DNA from 2 places in the Paenibacillus sp. JCM 9796 genome. Region 1 is predicted to be linked to the other one. Evidence: a T-box and tRNA genes for the amino acid it is inferred to sense, from the RefSeq annotation. Region 1 holds a T-box; the other holds one or more tRNA genes.
The links. The T-box of region 1 lies ahead of tyrS (tyrosine--tRNA ligase). A T-box ahead of a tRNA ligase gene usually reads a tRNA of that ligase, here a tRNA-Tyr.
Positions count from the first base shown of each region.

Region 1 (14,620 bases):
ATGATCGATTGCAAGCAATGTAAAGTGCGGCATCGCGCCGATAAATTGATCGAGAACGCGCTCAACGCGAAGGGCATCGAAATGATCGTCGACGGCCTGTCGTTCGCCGATATGGAGAAGCTGATCGCCGAGCATAAGATCGTTTGCCCGGATTGCGGCGCTTTGGATTATACGGAAATTCGCCAATTTAACCTGATGTTCAAAACGTTCCAAGGCGTTACCGAGTCCGGCGCCAACGTGGTGTACATGCGTCCGGAAACGGCGCAAGGCATCTTCGTGAACTTCAAGAACGTTCAACGTACCATGCGCAAGAAACTGCCGTTCGGGATCGGCCAAATCGGTAAAAGCTTCCGGAACGAAATTACGCCGGGCAACTTCACGTTCCGGACACGCGAATTCGAGCAAATGGAGCTTGAATTTTTCTGCAAGCCGGGCGAGGACATGCAATGGTTCGAGTACTGGCGCGCCTACTGCCGCGACTGGTTGCTAGCCCTCGGCATTAAAGAAGACAGCATCCGCTTGCGCGATCACTCCGACGACGAGCTGTCGCACTACAGCAACGCGACAACCGATATCGAATACAAGTTCCCGTTCGGCTGGGGCGAGTTGTGGGGCATCGCTGACCGTACCGATTACGATCTGAAGCAGCATATGACGCATTCCGGCGAAGATTTCAACTATATCGAGCAAGAAACGAATGAACGTTACATTCCATACTGTATCGAGCCTTCGCTCGGTGCGGACCGCGTGACGCTCGCATTCTTGATCGACGCTTATGAAGAGCAGCAGCTGGAAGGCGACGACAGCCGGACAGTCCTGCATTTGCATCCGGCGCTGGCGCCTTACAAAGCGGCGATCTTCCCGTTGTCGAAGAAGCTGTCCGATGGGGCCCACCAAGTGTTCGCGGATCTTGCCAAGCATTATTTGGTCGACTACGATGAGGCCGGTTCGATCGGTAAACGGTACCGCCGCCACGACGAGATCGGAACTCCGTTCTGCATCACCTATGACTTCGAATCGGAGACGGACGGTCAAGTGACCGTTCGCGATCGCGACACGATGGAACAAACGCGGATGCCGATCAGCGAGCTGAAAGCGTTCCTCGAGTCGAAAATTCAATTTTAATCGCATCTCAGCTTCGAACCCGCAGCCTTTGGTTGCGGGTTTTGTGCGTCTACTCGGGTTAAGGCCAAAAAAGGCCTCCTGAAGGACCTGATCAGAACCGTGATAGCGGCCGATCTTCGTTCTTCAGGAGGCGCAGAATGGCGCTTTATCGCCAATTAGGGTGTCAGCTCGAATCGTTCCAGCCTGTTGTCGCCCATGTAGGATTGCGGGAAATAGAGGGTATCGTCATCGACCAAATATAGAGAGGTCGCCCTTGCGTGAACGAGCGAGCTGCGCTCCGTTCCATCAATCCGCATCTTTTCAATCGAAGCGGAGCCCATGATTCCAAAGGAGCCATGAATGAAATAGAGCCAGCCTTGACGGTAATGCAGTCCCGAAATCAACTGGTCCGATGTGAGGAGGGGAATATCGACCTTGCCGTCCAGACTCAGCTTATTCAATTGCATGCCGTTCTTGACATAATACAGCCATCCGTCGAGAACGGACAGCCTGGATACGCCTTCGGCGAGCTTTGTCCGCTGTGTGCCGTCGGTCGACATCACATACAAGTTCGAAGGTCCGGTTTCCGACTCCTGCATAAGGAAATAAATCCGGTCATCGTGGATGAAAAAGTCAAATTCGCCGCTGCCGCCGACGAGCTCGGTATCGTCCGTGCCATCCTTGTTCATGCTGTGGATACCGGTTGCGGAATAATAACCGCCTCCGGTTACGCCTTCCATGGCTTTGAAGGCGAGACGGGTGTAGTAAATCCGCTCACCGGCTACCCACATCCGGTTCGTGGGAGCCGCAGAAATGACGGTGCGCTGAGATCCGTCAGGTTTAATTTTCAGAATACCGTCCATTTGTTTCATGTCGGGGCTTGAGGACGTGTAATAGATCCAATCGTCCGCAAGCTGGATGTACCTTGCGTTGTCATCGGCCAGCTTGACCTCGCCGGACCCGTCCATGCGCTTTTTGACAAGCTGATTCGGTCCGCTGTATTGCTGAGCGGGGTTCATGTAGAGCCAGTCGCCCTGTACGGCTAACTGTCCGCCATTGGCAAGGTTGAGCGCGTCGGCTTGTTTCGCTTGTACGTCGGCTCCGCTGCCGCAAGCTTGAAGGCCGAAGCCTTGGCCGGTCGTCCAGCTCGTCGTCCAGCCGAACGCGTCGTGGGTGAAGCGCCATGTCATGGGGAAATAGGTCATGTTTCGGTACAGCAGAACGGGGTAAGGCTCCTGCGCGTTATCGACTTTCTGACCGTTCACGGTAACGGGAAACGGCGCCAACATAACCGGTTCCTGCTTCGTCTTATCATTACGCACGGCAGTCAAATCTTGACGGACCGGCTCACAGCCGGCTTTCTTGCTTAGCGACAAGCCGTTAACCGGATCCCAGGCGACGGATAACCCTAGCGCCGTTGTGTTGTTCCAGGTCATCGGGAAATAAGTGATATCCCGATATAGCAGCAGCGGGTAGGCGGCGTGCGTGACATCGAGTACGGTGCCGCTAACGGTGACGGGAAATGAAGGGACGGTTGCCTGAAGGGCAGGGGCCGCGGCATCCGCGCCAAGAGGGGGGAACGTACACGTAACCGTGATTCCGACGAGCAAAGCGCTCAAACTGCGTTTTAATCGTGTTGACATCATGGCTCTCTTCCTTTGGATAAAAGTAGTTGAATCCTTAATATTTCAGATCTAAACCAATAAACGCTGCGCCGACCTGGAATGTTGCGGACCGCCGTAAAATAGGTGGTTTACTTTTTTACCCGGATATACGGCTTCTCCAGCCACTCGAATTTTTCTCCAAGTTCAAATGTACGCAAAAAAACCTGCCATTTCGGCAGGTTGAATTATCATCAAGTGCACAGTGCCAAAAATATGGAGCGCCTCATTTCTGTTAGAGATACGCCTATAGGTGGCCAAATCCTCCTAAATATCGTACCAGATACCACAAATACTTTATAGAAGTCTTTTTAGGCTCCATTAGATTTCCGCAGAAGTATCTGTCACGTGACGCCTTTTTTTAGTAGTCTAATCATTCCTTGACTTAAGGAAACTAATCCGATGACAACTAAAAACATGGCAATGAAATTCGGTACGACCATTATAATCCCACTGCCTTGATCGGGTCCTCCGCTCTCTTTCAAAAGCGTATTCCACCACATGTAACCATAAACGCCAAGGATTAAGCATAGTATGCCAGCCAAAAATCGTAGTAATGCTAAGATCTTTTGCAATAACTACCCCACCTTGTTCACGTTTATTATTAAGAAAAAGTTGTTACGCATAATGGCCAGTTAGTTCAGAAAAAAGGATATCTCACGTGCATTCGCTAGGGCTGCGTCCTCGAGCTAAGCTAAATAAAGCGTTGACACTTCCACCGTTTGGCGATTCTTGGCTTCGATTTCTGCACGGCGCGGCATCGGTTCCCAGGTGTCTACAGGGTCGAGCCACGTGTGTGGGAGGACTTCTTCACTCAGCGGCTGCCATGCGTCAATCCAAGCTTTCGGCAGGGTGAGGGAGGGCTCCGCTAGAAGCCGGTCCCGCAGTGGATGGTCGCTCATCTCCAGCCACAGCAAGCTCCAGGCGCGCGGCACCACCCGCCAAATATCGTAACCGCCTCCGCCAAGCGCAACCCAGCGTCCACCGCAATAGGTGTGGGCCAGGCCGTGGATGATTCGCGGCATCGCACGGAAAATTTCCATGCTGCAATGAATGTGGGCGAGCGGGTCGTACGCATGGGCGTCGCAGCCGTGCTGCGACACGATCAGGTCGGGCTTGAACTGGGCGATCGTGCGATTCAGCACCTCTTCGAAGCATTCAAGCCACGATTCGTCTTCCGTAAACGGTTCCATGGGAACGTTTACGGAAGTGCCGAAGCCGGAACCGTCTCCACGTTCGTTCGCCGCTCCGGTGCCCGGAAACAAATACTTGCCCGTTTCATGAATCGAAAACGTACATACGTCAGGATCGGTATAAAAGCACCACTGCACGCCGTCGCCGTGATGCACGTCGGTGTCGATGTACAACACCCTGGCACCGTAAGCCGCCTTAGCGTGAGCGATCGCTACGGCCGCGTCGTTATAGACGCAAAATCCGGCGCCCTTGCTCGGTAGCGCATGATGCAGCCCGCCGCCCAGATGCAGGGCATGCAGCGATGCCCCGGACATGACCGCATCGACGGCGTGAATCGACCCGCCCACGACACCGAGCGTGATGTCGTGCATGTTCGGGAAGAACGGCGTGTCTTCCGTATCGAGGCCGTACATGCTTGCTTTATCCAGCCACTGCGGCGCCGGAGCAGCCGCGCTTAGACCTTTGACTGCGTCGATATATTCTTGCGAATGGATGAGCCGCAGCAGCCCTTCATCGGCGGAAGCCGGCATGCGTATACAGGAAGCGGGCAAAGTGCCCGATTTTTTCAACAAATCGACGGTCAGATGCAGTCTTTTTTGATTAAAAGGGTGACTATCATTAAAACGGTACGCGGTTTCCCGCTCATTGTAAATAAATATGGCATTCGGTTTCATCCTCTTGCGCCCCCATCAGTACATGAACCGCTGCCGGAAACGGACCCGATCGAATTTCTCGACGGAGGACAGCGGTACGTTTTTGCCGATACGCACCATCAAGCAGTTAGCCGGGTGAGAACAGATTTCCGGGTCGTCGGTTGCATACCAGACCATGTCGACACTTTTCATCAACTTCTCCATCATGTCGCGATATTGCCACACGGTAAGCCCGCTTTTCTCCAAATCCCAGTGCCAATAATACTCGGTCGTAAAGGTAATGACATTCTCCAATTGTTCGTCCTCGAAGGCGAGCCGGATCATTTTCTTGCCGAGGCCGATACCGCGGTAATCGTCGGCCACTTCAATGGCTCCCAGCTCAATCAGGTCTTTCATTCCGCCTTCCGACCATCGTTCCAGTTCGTCCGGGTAATGGAACGTGACGTACCCGACGATCTGCTCCGCATGGCGGGCCAGAATAATACGTCCTTCCGGAAGCTCCGCGATCTCCACCAGGGCCACGAACTGTTCCTTCGGACGGCGAAACGCATCGAGGTCCGGATGCATCGAATAGCCCCGCAGACGCTCGGGAGATACAGGGCCTTCAACGACGATTTCCGTGTCCTGATACGGGATAGTAAAGGAGTGATAGATTTTAAGGTGTTCCATTTGTGAGCGGTTTCTCCCCTCCGACATTCTCTGTTAAGCATAACAAATAAATAGGCGAATAGAAAGATGTTGTGGTATAATATCAGATGTCTAATGAAAGCGTTTTATATAAATAAATACGGATAATTTCGGGAGGTAAGTGGCATGGATCAAGCAAGTGTAGAAAGCATTGCACCTGTAGCAACAACTTCGAATATGAAAAATTACGAAGAAGAACGTGCCGGTTTTAGCTGGGAAACGATCGAACAGACGTTTAGCTGGGCCCAAACGGGCAAAGTCAACATGGCCCACGAAGCCATTGACCGCCATGCGAACTCCGAACGAAAAAATAAAGTGGCGTTGTATTACAGCGACGATCGCCGCGACGAGCAGTACACCTATCACGACATGAAGCTCCAATCCAACCGCTTCGGCAACGTTCTGCGCAAGCTGGGCGTGGGGAAGGGCGATCGGGTGTTCATCTTTATGCCGAGAACGCCGGAATTGTATTTCGCTTTGCTCGGGTCGATTAAAATAGGGGCGATCGTCGGACCGTTGTTCGAAGCTTTCATGGAAACGGCTGTCCGGGATCGTCTGGAGGATAGCGAGGCTGTGGCGATCGTTACTACTCCGTCTCAGCTTTCGCGCGTACCGGTGGATCAGCTTCCGAATTTGAAGCATGTCATTTTGGTCGGCCAAGACTTGCAATTGGGCGAAGGGCAAGTAGATTTCCACAAAGAGATGGCTGCCGCTTCCGAAGAATTGGAGCTTGAGTGGGTAGACCGTGAAGACGGGCTGCTCATTCATTACACCTCCGGTTCCACGGGCAAGCCCAAAGGCGTCTATCACGTCCATAACGCAATGATTCAGCACTATTATACGGGCCGCGTCGTGCTCGATTTGCAGGAACAGGACGTGTACTGGTGTACGGCCGATCCAGGCTGGGTGACGGGAACGTCGTACGGCATTTTCGCTCCGTGGCTGAACGGCGCGACGAATGTGATCCGCGGCGGACGCTTCAGCCCGCAAGATTGGTACAATACGATTCAACGTTATAAAGTATCCGTCTGGTATAGCGCGCCCACCGCGTTCCGCATGCTGATGGGCGCCGGCGACGAAGCCGTGAAACAATTCGACTTGTCCTCGCTGCGTCACGTACTGAGCGTCGGCGAGCCGTTGAATCCCGAGGTCGTCCGTTGGGGGCTTAAAGTATACGGTCAGCGTATTCACGACACTTGGTGGATGACCGAGACCGGCGCCCAATTGATCTGCAATTATCCGGCGATGACGATTCGCCCGGGCTCCATGGGCAAACCGCTGCCGGGCATAGAAGCGGCGATCATCGACGATGCGGGCAACGAGCTGCCTCCATACCGGATGGGCAACTTGGCCATTAAGACGCCTTGGCCTTCCATGATGCGCAAAATCTGGAAGAACCCGGCGAAGTTCGAAGAATACTTCCGTATTGCCGGCTGGTACATCTCCGGGGATTCCGCTTATATGGACGCGGACGGATACTTCTGGTTCCAAGGCCGGATCGACGACGTCATTAACACGGCGGGCGAGCGCGTGGGTCCGTTCGAGGTGGAGAGCAAGCTGGTGGAACATCCGGCGGTAGCCGAAGCGGGCGTTATCGGGAAGCCGGATGCGATGCGCGGGGAAATTATCAAAGCGTTCATCGCGCTGCGCGAAGGGTATACGCCTTCCGACGAATTGAAAGCCGACATCTCCAAATTCGTCAAAGAAGGATTGTCCGCTCACGCCGCTCCGCGCGAGATTGAATTCAAAGACAAACTGCCCAAAACCCGCAGCGGCAAAATCATGCGCCGCGTGTTGAAAGCATGGGAGCTGAACTTGCCGACAGGCGACCTGTCGACGATTGAAGATTAATTCGAACAAAAAGAAAGACAGCGGGCCTGAGAGTCCGCTGTCTTTTTTTATTTGCATCCGCATTGGGGGCTATCGGTTAGCTATCGTGCGAATGGCCGCGAAACGGTCGAGAATGTGCCGCAGGATGCGGAACGACTCCTCACTGCGGTGTGCTTCTTGACGAATGCGGTCTGCCGTTTGAATGAACGGGGCATCGCTCAGCTCGTCTTGCCAACGGTCGAGCATCATGGCCAGGCAGGAAGGCGTTGTCTCCAAATGGAACTGCAGCCCAAGCACCCGCTCCCCGTAGGCGAAGGCTTGATGCCTGCAAGCATCCGAATAGGCGAGGGACAGCGCGCCCTCCGGTAAGTCGAAGCAATCCCCATGCCAATGAAACGAGTGAAAGGAGGCAGGCACATCTTCGAATAAACGGTGTGCAGCGCGCGTACGGGTCACGGGATGCCATCCGATCTCCTTCTGTTCGTTCCGATACACCTTGCCGCCGAGCGCCTCAGCCAGCATTTGGGCTCCCAAGCAAATACCTAACACGTGTTTACCGTGATCAACGGCCGAACGGATGAATCGCTTCTCTTGCTGCAGCCAGTCCTCCTTGTCGTAGGCGCTCATCGGCCCCTCAAGAATGATGAGCCAGTCAAAATCGTCCATACGGGGCAGCGCGATCCCGTCAGGCGGGAACAACACAGTCGTCTGACAGCCTTCTTGCTCCGCCCAAGCGAGTATAACCGAAGCGTCGTCGAACGCGAAATGCTTAAGCAGTACAATATGCATATGAACCCTCCCGAAAACCGAACGTTCATCGCTTAACAGATGATTGCAGGTTTTAGTCTTATTGTAGTAGGGGAGTGAGGTGTCTGTCAATTTACCTAACGTTATAAGTGAGGGGAATGGGTGCAAAAAAACGTCCGGCTGCCGGACGTTTTTTTGCACTATTTCACATACTTCACGGTCGCTGAAGGCTTAGACTCGCCGTATTCATTGGTTGCCGTGATGCGATAAAACCCATCGAACGATACGGCATAATAGCGGAACTGGGTGGCTCCAGTAACCGTGCCGATTTTCTCGAACTTTCCGTCTTCCTTCTCGTTGTAATATACGGTGTACGATTTTACTTTGTCTTTATCGGCGTTCGCTTTCCAGTTTAACTCGATACCGCCGCCGGTCGACTTGGCGGCTAGACCGGAAGGAGCGGCGGGAGCTGTTTTGGCTGCGGTAGCCCCGTTCGTGCTGCCGGGCTTCGATTCGCCTGACTCGCCTGGTTTTGCGCCTTCTGTTGAAGCAAGCGGGTCGCCGCTATCCGGATTCAGGAAGAGCAGTTCCATCGCTGTGCCGTCCGTGAAGGCGGCCTTGCTCGGCGGCGATTCGTGACCCGCCACATCGACCGCGGTGACATAGTAGCCGTGCAGTCCCGGAGCGATGTGGTCGGTGAATTTCGTCTCCGCTCCGGCGAGGACGACTTTCCCCGCGACCCTTTGATAATTGCCGTTATTGGTAGAACGGTACAACCGGTATCCGACCGTATCCGCGCTTTCGCTCGCTTGGAACGTGATGACGCTTGTTTCGCCGGAGTGGGTGGCGACAACGGTTGTCGGCGGCACCGGCGGTTTGCCGTCGTCGGTTCTCGGATCGGTTTCCGACGGGGCGTCCTCGTCAAAGTCTCTAGGCTTGTAGAAATCGATGCTGCGCTTGCGGTCTTGCGGCATCCGGCTCATAATTTCCCCGATTTCTTTGAACAGCTGATTTAACGACTTTTCGCGTTTGATCACCGTCTTCTCCTGCACGAACTCCGCCGGTGTAGATGGTTGCGCTATGTAGTTCAACCCGTTGTAGGTAATGATCGGAAGCTTCACCATGACATTATCTTCATCGGTCGGCACGAATTTCTTGTTGAAAATGTCGGTGGTCAGCTTGCCGGCCGCCGAAACGGCTTCGCTCGGCAGTTTGCCGGATAAGCTCGACACGGTCATTTCGACGATGTTCGGCGGGCGCTTGAATTGCTTGGTCGGGAACAACTCCGGATGTTTCTCGATCGCCGCATTCATGGCCATCGCCCACACGTTCTTGGCGCGGTTCGTACCGCCGGTTTTCTTGCTCAGCTTATGGATCGGCAGTTCATATCCGGCCCATACGCCCAGCGTAATATCCGGCGTATATCCCATAAACCAAGCGTCCGCGTCGTCCTGGGTGGAACCGGTTTTACCGACAATCGGAATTTTACCGTAACTTTTGTACTTGCTCATCAAGTCGGTTGCCGTTCCGGAAGTAATGACGGTACGCATCATATCTGTCATCAAGTACGCCGTTTCTTGAGAGAAGACGGTTGTCGGTTTACTCTCGTGCTCATAGATGATCTGGTTGTTCGAATCGGTAATTTTACGAATCATGAACGCCTCGTTAAAGACGCCCTCATTGCCTATCGTGGCGTAAGCGTTGGTCAGCTCTTTGACGGATACGCCGTATTTTAAACCGCCGATAACGCCCGTCTGCGCGACGTAATCGTCCGGGGTTATGGAACGGATGCCGAGCTTGCTTGCGAACGCCCAAGCTTCTTTGATGCCCACGGTTTCGGTGAACAGCTTGATGGCAGGAATGTTGTACGACTGGTTTAATGCCGTACGGGCCGTGATCAAGCCGTGATATCCGTCATCCCAGTTTTCCGGTATGTGATAGCCGACCTTCGTGCCGTCCTTCAAAATGATCGGCACGTCGTCGATGACGGAAGCCGGCTGAATGGCTCCCTTCTCAAGGGCCGGCAGGAAGGCTGCGATCGGCTTCATGGTGGAGCCCGGCTGGCGATAGGCTTGCGTCGCGTGGTTCAACTGCTCCTTGAAGAAATCCCGTCCTTCCAGCATGCTCAGGATCGCTCCGGTTTTGTTATCGATCATAACGGCCCCGACCTGCTCGATCCCCTTCACCTTGTCATCCGGGGTGAAGTTTTTTTCGTTCTGGGCGATGGAACGCATCTCTTCGTAAATATCTTTGTCGATCGTCGTATAGACGTGGTAACCGCCGCGGCTGAGCTGCGCCTGCATGCTCTTCAGAGCTTCGTTGTACGTTTCCGGGTTTTTCTCCGGGTCGAGATCCGGCTTCTCCGCCTTCAACAGCGCTTTCGCCGCTTCCTTCTCCACTTCGATCATCAAGAACGGGTAAGTGGAGTAAGCTTTCTTCACCCGTTCGGCGAGCGAACCCTTTAAATCGAAGGCAAGCGCCTCGTCGTGCTGCTGCTGGGTGATCTTGCCTTCCTCCAGCATGCGGCGAAGCACCAACTGCTGACGTTGCACGGCGCGCTTGAAGGCGGCGCCGTCGAAGATGCCCTGGCTGTTGAACGCCGAATAGTTGCTTGGCAGCTGTGGAAGTCCGGCCAAGTAGGCGGCTTGCGCCAAGTTCAGCTTGTTTAAATCCTCGATATTAAAAATCCCTTTGGCCGCAGCCTTGATTCCATAGGCATTGTAGCCGGACGAGCCGTTGCCGTAAGGGATTTTGTTCAGATAAGCAAGTAATATTTCGTCTTTCGACATCAGTCGTTCCAGGCGCATGGCGAGAAAAATTTCTTTCGCCTTCCGGCTGTCCGCTTTGTCGAGCGACAGGAATACGCGCCGGGCAAGCTGCTGCGTAATCGTGCTTCCCCCGGTTTGCACATCCTGATTCAGCAGCTTCTGGACTACTGCGCGGGCGGTCCCGGTAATATCGATCCCCATATGCTCGTAGAAATTGTTATCTTCGATCGCAAAAACGGCATCCAGCACGACCTGAGGAATGTCGCTCATGCTGGCGAGCTGCCGGTCTTCCTCGGTGCGCAGCTGGCCGACGACCGTATCGTCCCGGAAGTAAACAAAGCCGGTCAAGGCGTCGTCGTTCATTTGCTTGAGCATCGTTTCTTTATCGCGTACAGGGTCGTCCTTCACGAGTGCGGTTACATATCCGAATGCGGCGCCGCCGGCCAGAAAACCGGCAATAACGCCCGTAATGAAAAGCCATTTGATCGTCAGTACCGTGTATTTACCGGTCGCGCGTACTATTGTTTTGTAAGATCTAGTCTTGTTCTCCGTCTCCATGTAAACCGGGTTCCTCCTGATCTAGAAAAACATTCCTAGTTCATTATAGCATAAAGCGTCAAGCTGAACACCGCGCGGCGGTATCGCTTTCATGACTGTTCCATGACGTTTGGATGAGAGAAACGGGGCGAACCCGTTTGACAATGCCGCCGTTGTATGGTTAAATAATCGGTAATTGTATACGGACAAATGCCAGGATGGACAGCAGTAGGCCAAGGAACGAAGCTCCCAGAGAGCCGGTGGTAGGTGCGAACCGGTACTCGTCTTTGATCGAATTACGGTCCGGAGCAGCGGAGGGGAACGCTTCATGTTGGTTGTGAGCCATCGATGAGCCAGTAGCTTCCGATCGGGGGACCCCCGTTATTCAGATGAAGTGAAAGTTCAGGCGCAGATCTTGAGAGCCTGACTTTAATTAGGGTGGTACCGCGAGCAGAGCCTTCTCGTCCCTTTGTGGAAGAGAAGGCTTTTTTTCTATGTGTTCAGTTTATTTCTTAGGAGGAATCAGTCGTTATGGCAAAATGGGAGGAACTTTCGTCCGCGCAGCAAGAGGAGGTGAATCGTCAACTGGAGACGATTCGCCGCGGCGTCGTTGAGATCGTACCGGAGGACGAATTGAGAAATAAGGTGATCGACTCGGTCGCGACCGGCAAGCCGTTAAACGTTAAACTCGGGCTCGACCCGTCGGCCCCGGACATTCATGTCGGGCACACGGTGGTGCTGCATAAGCTGCGTCAATTCCAGGAGCTGGGCCATCAGGTACAGCTCATCATCGGGGACTTCACCGGGCGGATCGGCGACCCGACCGGCAAGTCGGAGACGCGGAAGCAGCTGACCGAAGAAGACGTGAAGCGCAACGCGGAAACGTATCAGAAGCAAATCTATAAAATTCTCGACAAGTCGAAAACGAACCTGTATTACAATTCGGAGTGGCTTGGTCCGTTGAATTTCGCCGATGTCGTGCAATTGTCGGCTAAAGTGACGGTCGCCCGGATGCTCGAGCGCGATGATTTCTCCAAGCGGTACGGCTCCGGATTGCCGATTCATATTCACGAGTTTTTCTATCCGCTTATGCAAGGCTACGATTCGGTTGCGCTCAAAAGCGACATCGAGCTCGGCGGTACCGATCAGAAGTTCAACCTGTTGATGGGCCGTACGCTGCAAAAGGAATATGGCGTGGCTGCCCAGGTCGCCATCATGAATCCGCTGCTCGAAGGACTTGACGGCGTTAACAAAATGAGTAAGAGCCTCGGCAACTACATCGGCATCGACGAAGAGCCGAACGAAATTTACGGGAAGGCGATGTCAGTGCCCGATGAGCTGATGGCTAAATATTACGAGCTGGCGACGGACATGTCGAACGAAGAGCTCGCCCGGCTGCGCAGCGGGCTGGAGGACGGTTCCGTTCATCCGCGCGATGCCAAAATGCGCCTGGCGCATACGTTCGTGCGGATGTACCACGGCCAGCAAGCCGCCGATGAGGCGCAGCACCACTTCGTCACGGTCTTCCAGCAGCGCGCGCTGCCGGATGATATCGAAGACGTGACGCTGCCTGCGGAGGCGCTCGATAACGGCGTCATCCGCGCGGCGAAGCTGCTGGTGACGCTCGGTCTGCAGACGTCCGGCAGCGAGGCGCGCCGCAGCGTGCAGCAGGGCGCTGTGAAGATCAACGAGCAGAAGGTTGACGACCCGAATGCCGAGCTCACCCCGGCCGATGGCGACATTGTACAGGTCGGCAAGCGCAAATTCGCCCGGATTAAGCTGGGATAAATACAAATACCTCCGTGCCCGAAGCGCTTTATGGCGAGCGGGGCGGAGGTATTTCTTTATGTGGAAATGAAAAAAAAGAACTGTTCCCGGAAGGAACAGTTCGGTGTGATGTAGGATTAACGGCTGTAGAACTCGACGATTTGTTTTTCGTCAATTTCTTGGGCAAGCTCGGCGCGCTCAGGAAGACGAATGTATTTACCTTCCAGGGCGGCTTCGTTGAACTCCAGGTAACCCGGCAAGTAGTTGCGGTTCGCCAAAGCTTCTTTGACGGCGGACAGGTTGCGGCTTCTTTCGCGAAGACCGATCACGTCGCCGGTGCTAACGATGTAAGAAGGAATGTCCACTTTTTTGCCGTTAACGGTAATGTGGCCGTGAGCGACGAGCTGACGAGCGCCTGCACGGGTGTTGGACAGACCCAAACGGTATACGAGGTTGTCCAAACGGCTTTCGAGCAAGAACATGAAGTTTTCACCCGCGATACCTTGCAGCTTGGAAGCTTTGTCGAACAAGTTGCGGAATTGCTTCTCGTTCAAACCGTACATGTGACGAAGCTTTTGTTTTTCTTGCAATTGTACGCCGTAACCGGACAGTTTCTTACGTTGTCCAGGGCCGTGTTGACCTGGAGGGAAAGGGCGTTTCAATTCTTTGCCGGTACCGCTCAAGGAGATGCCGAGGCGGCGGCTTAATTTAAATTTAGGACCTGTGTAACGTGACATTGTAGGATGAACTCCTTTAACCTTAATATAGTTGAGTTAAGCTTGGAACAAACGCGTGAAGATCGTGCCCGATTCCGCTGCTACGCTCCGAAAGATCACCGGAGCTATCGACAAGAAAAACCAGCCGCGGTCCTGTCGGTAACGAAATCTTTAGAGGGTGACACGCCTTCCACCATAAACATGAAGCCCGTGAGGGATCACGCTTATTCTCGACTTCTAATTTTATAAGATTGAAGTAGGCTGTGTCAAGTGGAGGCGGCACGGATCGGGTAATATTTTCGAATAAAGATCACCGCTGCTTAAAGCTCGTGTATGTTTGCTTATTTTGATACAATAATAGAATGTGAGAAGGGAGGGACAACCTTTGGGCCATTGGAATGTCCAGCACATATCGGATGCTTTGGACTCGTTAGGCTGGATCGGCCATATCGGAGGAGCGCTGCTCGTACTGGTGCAGACGCTGGTGCCTTTTATCCCGTTTATCGTTGTCGCCGGGGTTAACGTGCTCTTGTTCGGCTTCTGGATGGGCTTCATTGTCAACTACGTGTTTGCCTGTTTAGGTGCGGTTATCGCTTATTGGGTCGCCAAAAACCTGGGCAGAACATGGGTGCAGCGCAAGCTTGCCAAATACAGCTATCTGGACAAATTTAACGAGAAGCTGAAACGGTACGGACTATGGTTTATTGCAGGCAGCCGCATCATCCCGGTGCTGCCTTCCTTCGCGATCAATTTGGGCGCCGCGGTTATGAAAGTACGTACCCGTCATTTCATTATCGGCACCCTGATCGGCAAAGCGCCGATGGTATTTATGGAATCGCTGATTGGGCACGATTTGCTGCATTTTGGGCAACATAAAGGGAGGTTACTTGTACTCCTCATTCTCTTGGCGGTTATGCTTGCCGTGGGAAGTTATTACAAAAAGAAATGGACGCGAG
Region 1 is NZ_AP043723.1:4,959,064-4,973,683, forward strand. It holds gene ACZ439_RS23850 (glycine--tRNA ligase) at 1-1,125, shown strand, start outside; gene ACZ439_RS23855 (DUF5050 domain-containing protein) at 1,281-2,747, opposite strand; gene ACZ439_RS23860 (acetoin utilization protein AcuC) at 3,455-4,633, opposite strand; gene ACZ439_RS23865 (GNAT family N-acetyltransferase) at 4,649-5,281, opposite strand; gene acsA (acetate--CoA ligase) at 5,426-7,150, shown strand; gene ACZ439_RS23875 (type 1 glutamine amidotransferase) at 7,220-7,918, opposite strand; gene ACZ439_RS23880 (transglycosylase domain-containing protein) at 8,077-11,202, opposite strand; T-box leader at 11,388-11,653, shown strand; gene tyrS (tyrosine--tRNA ligase) at 11,713-12,969, shown strand; gene rpsD (30S ribosomal protein S4) at 13,086-13,685, opposite strand; gene ACZ439_RS23895 (TVP38/TMEM64 family protein) at 14,050-14,620, shown strand, end outside.

Region 2 (14,620 bases), 1.3 Mb from region 1:
TGCTGCAGCCGGACAGATTCCAGTCTGGCGATATAATAGCTCCGTTTCGATGCGATTTCATCGAAATCGGCTTTTAATTGCTGCACTTGCTCCTCGAGCTCGACGATGCCCAGTTTGCTTTGCTCATACAAGGCTTTGTACTGCGCCGCTTTCTCTTCCTGCGCCATCTTCTCCTGCAGCGCCATCCGGGCGACTTCATCCTCGCCGGCACGCAGCGCCAGCATCGCTTGCTGCTCGCGGCGCTCCTTCAGCTGCTCGGCTGCCGCGTACTGATGGCGGAGCGACGCGGCGTGGCTTAAACATTGCTGCAGCAGCTTCTCCGATTCGCGGATCTGCTCCGACTGCGAAGCCAAATATTTATCGATCAAGCGAACCGGGTCTTCCGAATTTTCCAGCATCTCATTGAAATGGGCGACCGTGATGTCACGGAATCGTTTGCCTAAACTCATGCTTCGTTCAACCACCTTTTCTTCTAGGATTCGTTATGTGTGTTAGTAAACCGATTTTTTGCAGCGCAGCATCGAGACACCGTAACCGATCAATCCGATCGCCACCAGCAATCCGATCAATCCGGACAGCTTGCCGAGCAGAATCAAACCGCCGATACCGATCAAGATCCAGCCGATAATGCTCTTACCGTTCTTCAGTCCGACGAATCCGAGGCCGACCATAGCTGCGGGGAATAGGATGCTCATGACATGATGCCCGATGTGAAAACCCGTCTTGTTCAGCAGGATCAGCGCTCCGAAGAAAATCAACAGCACCGCGAGTCCGGTATGTTTATTCATTCTCATGAATTCGTTTCACCGCCTTTCGTTTGTTTCTCGTTTGCTTATGTCTTTATTCTAGGGAAAAACCGCTCCACCCAAAACGAACCAGCGGCGGGTTTTGAAACTCGACTAAAGTCCAGTGAACTGCCCGACTGGCGGATTCGGCAGCCGCAACTAAAAAACCTCAGCATCCCCAATAAGGGTGCTGAGGTTTCATTTAAAAGTTATCCGCCAAATACACCGGGCGCGGCGGAATAAGCCGTTCCAGCGTTTCCACCGCTTCCGCCGTGCCCTGCAGCCTGCCGATCTCATGCAATAAGGCCGGGCGCCGGTAACCGAGCATCAGCACAGCCAGCGTTTGAATGCTGCAGGACGCGAACGGGAGGCATCCTGACGACGCGCTGTCCGCTTCCCGCACGACAGCCGTCCCGGACTCGTCCACAGAGAGCCGCCACACCCCGTTGTTCCACGCGGCATGCGTGTCCTCGACGCGCAGCAGCAGTGTGCTTTCCACACCGGAGGCGAACGGAAATTTTGCCAAAAACGCGGGCACATCGACGATTCTGGCCATAAATGTAGGCGAGAGCTCCTGCTTGATGCGCGGATGGTCGAGCAGGAACGCCAGATCGTCCTCGGCCGGAGCTGACAGCGTGAGACGATCGATCATCGAATCGTGATCGGCCAGAAACCGCCATAGCGCCGTCCGAGCTTGGTGATCGAGATATACAAGCTCGTGCACCTTCAATACCCGCTCCTTCACCTGATACATCACATATCCTGCAGCACGCCCCGAAGAGTCGTAGTACACGGCTGCCGTCCCCGGCTTATTTCGGAATACGCGATACTCCCACCAGCCCTCCTCCCGGACCAGCATCCCGTTGTATCGCTCGGCATAGGCTGTGTACACCGGCTCCAACAGCTCACGCTGCCCGCCGGTACGTACGATCTTCCCTGTGCCGGCCGGCCAATGGGGGAGCAGCGCCGCCGGGATATCGTATATTTTCTGCTCCGCGCACATTTCCCAGCCGAACTTCCGGTAGAAAGGGAATTGAAACGGGTATAGGAACGACAGTGTCTGTCCCTGTTCCTTCATGGTCATCAACGCATGCGCCAGCAGCTTCGTCACAAGCCCGCCCCGCCGGTACTCCGGCCAAGTGGCAACGCCTGCGATGCCGCCCAGGGCGAATTTCTTGCCATGCATCCAGGTTTCGAAGCCGTGGATCGTCAGCTTGGCCGCCAAGCGGCCATCCACATAAGCGCCCCACAGCTCCTCGGTGCGCATCAAAGCTTCGCGATGATAACGGTCTTCCTCTGTCAGTACATACTGAAAAGCGAAAGCAGACAAATCCATCGACTCTTGAAACTGCTCCTTGGGGATATTGCGAATCACCGGCTGTTCACTCATCGCACAACTACCTTTCTTTTCCTCGTGGTCTCTACTTTTTAACCCGGCTGCAAAAAACGCATTCCAGTCCGGCTGATTGCCTCGCGGCCGAGCGTTCTCCCGCTTGCTGTACGTTCGGTCCATCCGTTTCATGCAATCTTGAAAACTCATTTTCTCGTTTAATCGAGGCAATCCTCATATACTTGCGTCTTACGTATGCGCCTAAGTAAAAGACAAAAGACATGCTGCTGCCATTGTAACCCAGAATATCGGGAAATTCCATGTTTCTACCATGAATAAAATGCTAGTCAATTGGATGTAAGTCAGTAGCAGCGAGCTTTGCGCGAGCATCTCCGGCCCTGTTCTCCCGCGGAATTAACTGCTTTTTTCCTGTCTCGGTCATAAGTCCATACCAAAATTATATAAAGGCCATATAGTATAATATGACTTCTGAAAGGGGGATGTCACATGAGCGCAGTCGGATTTTTTACAACAACTGGTGTAATTCTTGTATTGTTCATCTTGCTCGTAATCGTTTTACGTGCACTCATCATCTAATCTCTTAATGCCGAAAAACCCCCTGTAAAGCTACTAAGTAGCTTTCAGGGGGTTTTTCATGTATAAGGGCCACCCTCCGATTTGCGGCATGCGGCGTCCCGTCGGCTTATGAGTTCGCTTGTCGCTCAAGAGCGCCTTCGAAGCATGCAAAAAGGCTCGGACCTTCACGGTCCAAGCCTTCGGAATTAATTTAAATAACCCATAATAATGCCCGCTGTTTCCTCGATTGCCTTATCGGTCACATTAATGATCAGACTGCCCACTTGCTTCATTAGCGTTTGCGCGTATTGCAGTTCCTCATCGATCCGTTCCATCGTCGCATACTTCGCTCCGAACGGCAGGCCGACCGCCTTCAGCCGCTCAGTCCGAATCTTGTACAACTTCTCGGCGTCCATCGTGAGTCCGACGATCCGGCTGCCGGGAACGAGAAACAGCTCCTTGGGCGGCTTCACTTCCGGCACCAACGGTAAATTCGATACCTTGATGCCCTTATGCGCCAGAAAAATGCTCAGTGGCGTCTTCGATGTCCGCGAAACCCCGATCAGCACCAGGTTCGCCTTCAACAGCGAGCTTGTATCCCGGCCATCGTCGCACTTCACTGCAAACTCGACCGCTTCCACGCGGCGGAAATAATCCTCGTCGAGCCGGTGCAGCAGCCCCGGCTCTCGCTTCGGCGCGTCGTTGAACGTATCGACGAACGCTTCCATCATCGGCCCCATAATGTCCACGGCGCGTACGCCGAGCCGGAGCGCTTCTTCCTTCATCGTTTCCCTGAGCTCGGGCTGCACGAGCGTATACGCAATGAATCCGCCCCGATGCGCCGCTTCTTCGACGATGGCGCGCACTTCATCTTCCTTCTTAATATGGCCGATCCGCTTCGTCCTTACCTGATGAGCATCGAACTGCCGGATCGTCGCTCTGACGACGGCTTCTGCCGTTTCCCCAACCGAATCAGAGCAAATCGTAATTTCATAATGTTGTTCTTCCCTCATTCGGTTCCTTCTCCTTATTTTTCAGATCATGATTAGCGGTCTATGGCCAAATCCAGCAATATTTTCGTCATAATCGTTTTTGTCACGCGTCCTACTACTTCCCAACGGGTCCGCCCGCCCGCCTCTTCGCTTTTCACCGGCACGACCACCGGCAAGCTGTCGACTTGGTGGTGAATCATTTTGTTCGCCGCATCGATCACCGATTCCTCCGGCGTTACATGAATGACATTGGGCTCTCGCGTCATGACCATACTCACCGGCATGGAAGAAGCGCTGGCGTTGCCGAACGTAAATTTCAACAGATCCTTACGGGAAATGATGCCGGACAAACAACCGTCCTCCCCGACTACAATCAAGCTGCCGACATTCTCCAGAAACAACGCCACAACCGCATCGTGCACCGACGCCTGGTCCCGGACAACAACAGGAATCGCCTGAACGTCCCGCACTTTCAGCCCCAGCAGCTTGCGTGAAGCCTGTGATCCCGTATTCACCGATGAACCTGGCGTGTATCCGACCTTCGGCTTGGCGTCAACCAGCCCCAGCATAACAAGCAGCGCCAGGTCAGAGCGCAGCGTCGGTCGGCTTAACCCGAGCATTTCCGCTATTTGTTCGCCGGTAATCGGCGCATTCGCTTTCACTAATTCAACGATCTGTAATTGGCGCGCACTCAGTTCGATGACCGGTCCCTCCTTGTTTCGCCAGCTCTTATCCGCATCTTTTCCATATGATTGTATCAAAATTAGTCTCTTTCTCAAAGAACCGTTTTGAGTCTACGTCCTTATTGTCGCAATATTATCGCGCTTCTCGAATAATTATTGCGTACTATATAGTTATTCATTATACTATATTCAGATTAAATGTACCATTCATATTCAGGGAGTGAGAGCAGATGGAAAGAGAATTGGCATTGGAAATCGTTCGCGTCACCGAGCTCGCGGCGCTATCGGCGGCAAGCTGGATGGGCCGTGGAGATAAAAATCAGGCTGACGGCGCCGCTACGACGGCCATGCGCGCCATGTTCGATTCCGTTTCCATCCGTGGAACCGTCGTTATTGGTGAAGGGGAAATGGACGAAGCCCCGATGCTTTATATCGGAGAAGCAGTCGGCAACGGACAAGGACCGGAGGTCGACGTCGCGGTGGATCCGCTTGAGGGCACAGAGCTCGTTGCCAAAGGTTTAAACAACGCCTTGGCAGTCATCGCCATTGCGGGCAAGGGGCAGCTGCTTCACGCTCCGGATATGTATATGGAGAAGCTGGCCGTCGGACCGGCATTAGCCGGTAAATTAAGTCTCGACGATCCACTCGAGACAACCTTGGAACGCGCCGCCGACTTGTTAGGCAAGCCATTGAGCAATTTAACCGTCATGATCTTGGATCGTGATCGGCACCGTGAACGTATTCATACACTGCGCCGCGTTGGCGTGCGCATTAAATTTCTGAGCGACGGCGACGTCGCGGGAGCAATGGCACCTGCTCTGTCTGAATCGGGCATCGATTTGTACGTCGGTTCCGGAGGAGCTCCCGAGGGCGTGCTCGCCGCCGCTGCGCTGCGTTGTCTCGGTGGCGAGCTGATCGGCAGACTCATGCCGGGCAACGAGGAAGAAATCACCCGCTGCCGCGAGATGGGCATTGACGATCCGTACAAAATATTGAGCATGGACGATATGGTCGGTAACGGGGACGTTATCTTTGCGGCTACCGGCATTACCCCAGGCGAATTTCTAAGCGGCGTGCGCTATACGAACGATCACCGTGCGGAGACCCACTCGATCGTCATGCGAGCCAAAACGCGCACAATACGCTTCATTCAATCGAGTCACTACTTGCCGAACAAACAGTTGCTCAGCGATATTTTGAACGCCCAGGATTGAACTTCATCGTTTCTATGTTAATATTTATTTACATTAAATATTAACATGGAGGAAGGTTATCTCATGAGCTTTTTGTTTTTTACCGCCGTCGGCCTGATCGCAGCTACCTTCGGTAGCCTTGTCGGTCTCGGCGGCGGTATTATTATTGTGCCTGCACTCGTTTATTTAGGCCCATTGTTCGTCGGGCAGACGATATCCGTCTCCACGGCGGTCGGCACTTCGCTTGCCGTACTTATATTTACCGCGCTTTCTTCAACCTTAGCATTCTTGAAGCAGAAGCGCGTGGATTTTAGAAGCGGCTTGCTTTATTTCATGACATGCGGGCCCGCAGCCATGCTGGGCTCCTACGTGACGCAATTCGTTGATGCGCAATCGTTTCAGTTGTACTTCGGTTTCTTTATGATGTTCATGGCCATACTGCTCATCCTTCGTGATTATATCAAACCGATCAATGTCCGCTGGAGCGTTCAGCGCACTTACATAGATGCTTCAGGACAAACGTTCGAGTACGGTTACAGCCTGATTCCAGCACTGGCCATCGGCTCGGCCGTCGGCTTTATTTCAGGTCTGTTCGGAATCGGCGGAGGCTCGTTGTTCGTTCCGGCCATGGTACTCCTGTTTCGTTATCCGCCGCATGTCGCTACCGCCACTTCGATGTTCGTGATTTTGCTATCTTCGGTGATGGGCACCGTGACGAAGCTGAGTCTTGGAGAGGTGGACCTATGGATGGTCCTTTGCCTGGCTCCTACGGCGGTGCTCGGCGGTTGGTTAGGCGCTCAAATCGCCAGCCGTCTAAGCAGCAAGAAACTGCTATGGGTGCTACGCATCTCCTTCGTATTGATCGCTTCCAAAATGATCCTCGAAGGCCTCAACATCATCTAACAACACCGCATAATTCTCCTCCTCCTATCCAACACTAAGATAACTTTATGGATAAGGGGGAGGCACCGTGTATCCTCGTATAGGAATGAATCTCGCTTGGACGACGATGCTCAGCATCGCGTTGACGTCCTGTTCGGCACAACCCCATCCTCATACAACACCGCAAGCGTCCCCTTGGACAAGTCAAGGGAATTCAAAACAGGCCCAGGCGTCCAACGATACACCTTCAACACGAAATACGGGTTCCACATCGTCCCCCCATACACGAATCGAAAGCTTGACTCCGTCCATTCCCGACAAAGTCCCTGCTGCGCCCGTTAAGCCGACACCGGAAGTTCATACGGAAACCGTCCCGGCGCCTGCCCAGCAGCAGGTTGTCCCTAAGAAGGCAGCTAAGACGCAAGCTCCGCCAAAAACCGTATCCGCCAAAACCGGTAAACAGAAACAAACGAACCACACGACGGCTGCGGCGCAAAACCAGCGTCTAACGCTCTCTCAGCTTGTAAAAAAGTATCCCCAGCTTTTACGATTACGCGGTTCTTCGACCGGTAAAAAAGTCGCTCTTACCTTTGACGATGCGCCTGATCTTAAGTTTACCCCCCAAGTGCTCGATATTTTGAAAAAATATCACGTGCAGGCGACCTTCTTCATTGTCGGTTCACAAGCCGAGAAGCATCCGGAAGTCGTGAAACGCATCGTCAATGAAGGACATGTTATCGGCAATCATTCCTATTCGCATCCGCTGTTCACCAAACTGGACGAGCAATCCTTTCAGCATCAGATTCTGCAAACGCAAGACACCTTGCACAGCTTAATTGGCTACAGACCGAGACTAATCCGTCCACCCTACGGTGAAATCAGCGAGAATCAACTTCTATGGACTTCGGATCGTGGTTACCTTGTTGTCAATTGGAACGTTGATTCGATGGACTGGAAGCAATTAAATGAGCCTCAAGTGACTTCCAATATCTTGCATCACACCAAAGCCGGTTCAATCGTTCTTCAACATTCCGGGGGTGGCTCTACCCAAGATTTAAGCGGCACCGTTCGCGCATTGCCTCATGTTATCGAGAAGTTACAAGGCCAAGGTTATCGTCTTGTCACTTTACCGGAATTGCTTAACGTCCCGAAAGGAAAATAAAAGAAAAACACATATAAAAAAAAGCATAGAGAGCGAATAATTCGCTCTCTATGCTTTGATGCCGGTAGAGGGACTTGAACCCCCACGGTTTCCCTCACGATTTTGAGTCGCGCGCGTCTGCCAATTCCGCCATACCGGCTGGTGGCGTGCCCTAAGAGATTCGAACTCCTGACCTTTTGATTCGTAGTCAAACGCTCTATCCAGCTGAGCTAAGGGCACATAAAACAATTAGATTGGAGTGGTGCCGAAGACCAGACTTGAACTGGTACGGTAGTCACCTACCGCAGGATTTTAAGTCCTGTGCGTCTGCCGATTCCGCCACTCCGGCGTAAGATTGGAGGCGCCACCCAGACTCGAACTGGGGGTAAAGCTTTTGCAGAGCTCTGCCTTACCACTTGGCTATGGCGCCACACAGCTATAAAATTGGAGCGGAAGACGGGACTCGAACCCGCGACCCTCGCCTTGGCAAGGCGATGCTCTACCACTGAGCCACTTCCGCAAGAATGAAACTGGGGATCTAGGATTCGAACCTAGGCATGACGGAGTCAAAGTCCGTTGCCTTACCGCTTGGCTAATCCCCAATGTGAGTTTAGAAAAATGGGGCGATCGATGGGACTTGAACCCACGAATGCTGGAGCCACAGACCAGTGCGTTAACCCCTTCGCCACGACCGCCATATGAAATTTGTTTGGCAGGGGCAGCAGGAATCGAACCCACACCAAAGGTTTTGGAGACCTTTGTTCTACCTTTAAACTATGCCCCTATGAAAATGGTGGAGGCTGATGGATTCGAACCACCGAACTCGTCAGAGAACAGATTTACAGTCTGCTGCGTTTGGCCACTTCGCTAAGCCTCCATATGAAACTGTGGTGCCGCCGAGAGGACTTGAACCCCCAACCTACTGATTACAAGTCAGTTGCTCTACCAATTGAGCTACAGCGGCATAATGGTGGCTCGGGACGGAATCGAACCGCCGACACGAGGATTTTCAGTCCTCTGCTCTACCGACTGAGCTACCGAGCCTAACCTTACAAATCCATTCATAGTTTAAATAATGGCGGAGCCGACGGGATTCGAACCCGCGGTCTCCTGCGTGACAGGCAGGCATGTTAGGCCTCTACACCACGGCTCCACACTATGTATTCAATATCGAAGCTATGATCTCCGAGATGAATTTGGTTGCGGGGGCAGGATTTGAACCTGCGGCCTTCGGGTTATGAGCCCGACGAGCTACCGGGCTGCTCCACCCCGCGTCGTTAAACAAAAAGCAATTATGGTGGAGGCTGACGGGATCGAACCGCCGACCCTCTGCTTGTAAGGCAGATGCTCTCCCAGCTGAGCTAAGCCTCCATAATGGTGACCCGTAGGGGATTCGAACCCCTGTTACCTCCGTGAAAGGGAGGTGTCTTAACCCCTTGACCAACGGGCCTTGCGAATACTTATTCTGCAGTTCTACGGAGAGAGAGGGATTCGAACCCTCGAGACGCTTGTGACGCCTACACGATTTCCAATCGTGCTCCTTCGGCCAACTCGGACACCTCTCCATATGGCTCCCCGAACAGGACTCGAACCTGTGACAACTCGATTAACAGTCGAGTGCTCTACCAACTGAGCTATCGGGGAATATTACTTCAGAGCTTACGCCCTGAAAACTGGATACGAAACTCAGCATGCTGAATGCTTTGACTTCACTAAAGTGAAAGTCTTTTTTGGATAAGCCCTCGACCGATTAGTATTCGTCAGCTCCACACGTTGCCGCGCTTCCACCCCGAACCTATCAACCTCGTCGTCTACAAGGGGTCTTACTAATTGGGAAATCTCATCTTGAGGGGGGCTTCACGCTTAGATGCTTTCAGCGCTTATCCCGTCCGTACTTGGCTATCCAGCCGTGCTCCTGGCGGAACAACTGGTACACCAGCGGTACGTCCATCCCGGTCCTCTCGTACTAAGGACAGCTCCTCTCAAATTTCCTGCGCCCACGACAGATAGGGACCGAACTGTCTCACGACGTTCTGAACCCAGCTCGCGTACCGCTTTAATGGGCGAACAGCCCAACCCTTGGGACCTACTTCAGCCCCAGGATGCGATGAGCCGACATCGAGGTGCCAAACCTCCCCGTCGATGTGGACTCTTGGGGGAGATAAGCCTGTTATCCCCAGGGTAGCTTTTATCCGTTGAGCGATGGCCCTTCCATGCGGTACCACCGGATCACTAAGCCCGACTTTCGTCCCTGCTCGACCTGTTTGTCTCGCAGTCAAGCTCCCTTATGCCTTTGCACTCTTCGAATGATTTCCAACCATTCTGAGGGAACCTTGGGGCGCCTCCGTTACTCTTTAGGAGGCGACCGCCCCAGTCAAACTGCCCACCTGACACTGTCCCCGTACCGGTTCACGGTACCAGGTTAGAACTCCGATACGATCAGGGTGGTATCCCAACGGCGCCTCCACCCACGCTGGCGCGCAGGCTTCCCAGGCTCCCACCTATCCTGTACAGATCGTACCAAAGTCCAATATCAAGCTGCAGTAAAGCTCCATGGGGTCTTTCCGTCTTGTCGCGGGTAACCTGCATCTTCACAGGTATTAAAATTTCACCGGATCTCTCGTCGAGACAGCGCCCAAGTCGTTACGCCATTCGTGCGGGTCAGAATTTACCTGACAAGGAATTTCGCTACCTTAGGACCGTTATAGTTACGGCCGCCGTTTACTGGGGCTTCGGTTCACAGCTTCGGGTTACCCCTAACCGCTCCCCTTAACCTTCCAGCACCGGGCAGGCGTCAGCCCGTATACTTCGCCTTGCGGCTTCGCACAGACCTGTGTTTTTGCTAAACAGTCGCTTGGGCCTTTTCACTGCGGCCCCCTCGGGCTATTCACCCTACCGAGGCACCCCTTCTCCCGAAGTTACGGGGTCATTTTGCCGAGTTCCTTAACGAGAGTTCTTCCGAGCGCCTTAGCATGCTCTGCTCGCCTACCTGTGTCGGTTTGCGGTACGGGCACCTTCTCCCTGGCTAGAGGCTTTTCTTGGCAGCCTGAACTCATGACCTTCGGTACTTAAATTTCCCTCCCCATCACAGCCCAGCCTTACGGTGTGCGGATTTGCCTGCACACCAGCCTCACTGCTTGGACGAGCATCCATCAGCTCGCGTCACTATCCTTCTGCGTCACCCCATTGCTCATAACGGTTCACGGTGGTACAGGAATTTCAACCTGTTGTCCTTCGACTACGCCTTTCGGCCTCGCCTTAGGTCCCGACTTACCCTGAGCGGACGAACCTTCCTCAGGAACCCTTAGGCTTACGGCGGATCAGATTCTCACTGATCTTTTCGTTACTCATACCGGCATTCTCACTTGTATGCAGTCCACCAGTCCTCACGATCCAGCTTCTACCCGCATACAACGCTCCCCTACTGCCCGCATCGTGTTCACTCCAGCTTCGAAGTAGGATGTTTAGCCCCTGGAGACATTTAGCCAGATTCTTTCATCAACTTTAGTCGTTGAATCTGGCGAATGTCCCGTGGCCAAACATGACCTCAAAGACGCAGTGAACACGATGCTGACTCATAGCTTCGGTGGTGTGTTTAGCCCCGTTACATTTTCGGCGCAGAGTCACTCGACCAGTGAGCTATTACGCACTCTTTCAATGGTGGCTGCTTCTAAGCCAACATCCTGGTTGTCTGTGCAACTCCACATCCTTTCCCACTTAACACACACTTGGGGACCTTAGCTGATGATCTGGGCTGTTTCCCTCTTGACAATGGATCTTAGCACTCACTGTCTGACTCCCGGGATAACGTCTGTGGCATTCAGAGTTTGACTGGACTTGGTAACCCTTGGCGGGCCCCGCACCCAATCAGTGCTTTACCTCCACGACGCATCTCCCGAGGCTAGCCCTAAAGCTATTTCGGGGAGAACCAGCTATCTCCGAGTTCGATTGGAATTTCTCCGCTACCCCCACCTCATCCCCGAATTTTTCAACATTCGTGGGTTCGGGCCTCCAGTGCGTGTTACCGCACCTTCACCCTGGACAGGGGTAGATCACACGGTTTCGGGTCTACGCCTACAAACTATTTCGCCCTATTCAGACTCGCTTTCGCTGCGGCTACGGCTTCTCACCTTAACCTTGCTTGCAAACGTAACTCGCCGGTTCATTCTACAAAAGGCACGCCATCACCCATGAACGGGCTCTGACTTCTTGTAAGCACACGGTTTCAGGTTCTTTTTCACTCCGCTCCCGCGGTTCTTTTCACCTTTCCCTCACGGTACTGCTTCACTATCGGTCACCAGGGAGTATTTAGCCTTGGCAGATGGTCCTGCCGGATTCAGACGGGGTTTCACGTGTCCCGCCCTACTCAGGATACGCCTAGGGTGTTCGCAGACTTTTGGTTACGGGGCTTTTACCCTCTATGGCCGGCCTTTCCAGACCTGTTCGCCTAACCTGCTGCACCCACGACGGCGTCCTACAACCCCAAGGAGCAAGCTCCTTGGTTTGGGCTAATCCGCTTTCGCTCGCCGCTACTGACGGAATCACTTTTGTTTTCTTTTCCTGAGGGTACTTAGATGTTTCAGTTCCCCTCGTATGCCTCCTATGCAGCTATGTATTCACTGCATGGTACGTGAGTATTACCTCACGCGGGTTCCCCCATTCGGACATCCCCGGATCAATGCCTGCTTACGGCTCCCCGAGGCGTTATCGTTGTTCGCCACGTCCTTCTTCGGCTCCTGGTGCCTAGGCATCCTCCGTGTGCTCTTTATAGCTTATCCAGCTATCACTTGTACGACCGAAGTCGTACCGGATTTTGATTCAGCATTTGTTGCTTTGTTTCGTTTATCCAGTTTTCAAGGAACAAGTTCTTGCTGCCGTTCAACCGGCAGGAAAGTCATCTTACCATAATGCCGATCGCTCGACAAGAGGTAGTTTTTGGTGGAGCCAAGCGGGATCGAACCGCTGACCTCCTGCTTGCAAGGCAGGCGCTCTCCCAGCTGAGCTATGGCCCCAAACATTATGAAATTTATGGTGGGCCCTAGTGGACTCGAACCACCGACCTCACCCTTATCAGGGGTGCGCTCTAACCAGCTGAGCTAAGGGCCCTCATGTTGACCTTATTCATCCACACAAGGTGGATTCGCTTGGCGACGTTCTACTCTCCCAGGACCCTGCGGTCCAAGTACCATCGACGCTGGAAGGCTTAACGTTCGTGTTCGGGATGGGTACGCGTGGTTCCCTTCCGCCATCATCACCAAACGAATCGGTTAGCGGACTAACCGAGAAAGGCTATTGCGCCTTTCAAAACTAAACATCGAAATGAGTGCTTCTGTATACAGCAGTGGTGCTGCTGTAGATTTGTCCGCCACCCTGCAGGTGACATGGACTCCATAGAAAGGAGGTGATCCAGCCGCACCTTCCGATACGGCTACCTTGTTACGACTTCACCCCAATCATCTACCCCACCTTCGGCGGCTGGCTCCTTGCGGTTACCCCACCGACTTCGGGTGTTGTAAACTCTCGTGGTGTGACGGGCGGTGTGTACAAGACCCGGGAACGTATTCACCGCGGCATGCTGATCCGCGATTACTAGCAATTCCGACTTCATGCAGGCGAGTTGCAGCCTGCAATCCGAACTGAGACCGGCTTCTAAGGATTCGCTCCATCTCGCGACTTCGCCTCCCGTTGTACCGGCCATTGTAGTACGTGTGTAGCCCAGGTCATAAGGGGCATGATGATTTGACGTCATCCCCACCTTCCTCCGGTTTGTCACCGGCAGTCAACTTAGAGTGCCCAACTGAATGCTGGCAACTAAGTTCAAGGGTTGCGCTCGTTGCGGGACTTAACCCAACATCTCACGACACGAGCTGACGACAACCATGCACCACCTGTCTCCTCTGCCCCGAAGGGAAGGTACATCTCTGTACCGGTCAGAGGGATGTCAAGACCTGGTAAGGTTCTTCGCGTTGCTTCGAATTAAACCACATACTCCACTGCTTGTGCGGGTCCCCGTCAATTCCTTTGAGTTTCACTCTTGCGAGCGTACTCCCCAGGCGGAGTGCTTATTGTGTTTACTTCGGCACCAAGGGTATCGAAACCCCTAACACCTAGCACTCATCGTTTACGGCGTGGACTACCAGGGTATCTAATCCTGTTTGCTCCCCACGCTTTCGCGCCTCAGCGTCAGTTACAGTCCAGAAAGCCGCCTTCGCCACTGGTGTTCCTCCACATCTCTACGCATTTCACCGCTACACGTGGAATTCCGCTTTCCTCTCCTGCACTCAAGTCTCCCAGTTTTCAGTGCGAACCGGGGTTGAGCCCCGGGCTTAAACACCAAACTTAAAAGACCGCCTGCGCGCGCTTTACGCCCAATAATTCCGGACAACGCTTGCCCCCTACGTATTACCGCGGCTGCTGGCACGTAGTTAGCCGGGGCTTTCTTCTCAAGTACCGTCACCCTCAGAGCAGTTACTCTCCGAGGCGTTCTTCCTTGGCAACAGAGCTTTACGATCCGAAAACCTTCATCACTCACGCGGCGTTGCTCCGTCAGGCTTGCGCCCATTGCGGAAGATTCCCTACTGCTGCCTCCCGTAGGAGTCTGGGCCGTGTCTCAGTCCCAGTGTGGCCGATCACCCTCTCAGGTCGGCTACGCATCGTCGCCTTGGTGGGCCATTACCCCACCAACTAGCTAATGCGCCGCAGGCCCATCCGTAAGCCATAGGTTGCCCCATGTTTCATGATTCCCCCATGCGGAGAAACCAGCTATCCGGTCTTAGCTACCGTTTCCGGTAGTTATCCCGATCTTACAGGCAGGTTGCCTACGTGTTACTCACCCGTCCGCCGCTAACCATCCCCGAAGGAATGGTCCGCTCGACTTGCATGTATTAGGCACGCCGCCAGCGTTCGTCCTGAGCCAGGATCAAACTCTCCATTAAAGTAGAAAGCTGACTTGCTCATTGTTGAAGCTAGCTGAGATATTGCTATCTCTTATTTAAGGCACTCACTCGATGTTCAGTTTTCAAAGGGCAATTGTCCGAC
Region 2 is NZ_AP043723.1:3,640,655-3,655,274, reverse strand. It holds gene ACZ439_RS17715 (PspA/IM30 family protein) at 1-449, opposite strand, end outside; gene ACZ439_RS17710 (LiaF transmembrane domain-containing protein) at 492-794, opposite strand; gene ACZ439_RS17705 (GNAT family N-acetyltransferase) at 988-2,175, opposite strand; gene ACZ439_RS17700 (pyruvate, water dikinase regulatory protein) at 2,898-3,704, opposite strand; gene ACZ439_RS17695 (helix-turn-helix transcriptional regulator) at 3,737-4,357, opposite strand; gene glpX (class II fructose-bisphosphatase) at 4,597-5,580, shown strand; gene ACZ439_RS17685 (sulfite exporter TauE/SafE family protein) at 5,644-6,462, shown strand; gene ACZ439_RS17680 (polysaccharide deacetylase family protein) at 6,530-7,603, shown strand; tRNA gene ACZ439_RS17675 (tRNA-Leu) at 7,663-7,742, opposite strand; tRNA gene ACZ439_RS17670 (tRNA-Arg) at 7,746-7,822, opposite strand; tRNA gene ACZ439_RS17665 (tRNA-Leu) at 7,843-7,931, opposite strand; tRNA gene ACZ439_RS17660 (tRNA-Cys) at 7,939-8,012, opposite strand; tRNA gene ACZ439_RS17655 (tRNA-Gly) at 8,028-8,102, opposite strand; tRNA gene ACZ439_RS17650 (tRNA-Gln) at 8,113-8,184, opposite strand; tRNA gene ACZ439_RS17645 (tRNA-His) at 8,202-8,277, opposite strand; tRNA gene ACZ439_RS17640 (tRNA-Trp) at 8,293-8,366, opposite strand; tRNA gene ACZ439_RS17635 (tRNA-Tyr) at 8,374-8,459, opposite strand; tRNA gene ACZ439_RS17630 (tRNA-Thr) at 8,471-8,546, opposite strand; tRNA gene ACZ439_RS17625 (tRNA-Phe) at 8,551-8,626, opposite strand; tRNA gene ACZ439_RS17620 (tRNA-Asp) at 8,659-8,735, opposite strand; tRNA gene ACZ439_RS17615 (tRNA-Met) at 8,780-8,856, opposite strand; tRNA gene ACZ439_RS17610 (tRNA-Val) at 8,878-8,953, opposite strand; tRNA gene ACZ439_RS17605 (tRNA-Glu) at 8,958-9,032, opposite strand; tRNA gene ACZ439_RS17600 (tRNA-Ser) at 9,059-9,147, opposite strand; tRNA gene ACZ439_RS17595 (tRNA-Asn) at 9,151-9,226, opposite strand; rRNA gene ACZ439_RS17590 (23S ribosomal RNA) at 9,313-12,360, opposite strand; tRNA gene ACZ439_RS17585 (tRNA-Ala) at 12,519-12,594, opposite strand; tRNA gene ACZ439_RS17580 (tRNA-Ile) at 12,612-12,688, opposite strand; rRNA gene rrf (5S ribosomal RNA) at 12,725-12,841, opposite strand; rRNA gene ACZ439_RS17570 (16S ribosomal RNA) at 12,977-14,517, opposite strand.
Region 2: it encodes a tRNA-Tyr, which carries the amino acid that the T-box ahead of tyrS (tyrosine--tRNA ligase) is inferred to sense. The anticodon was not compared.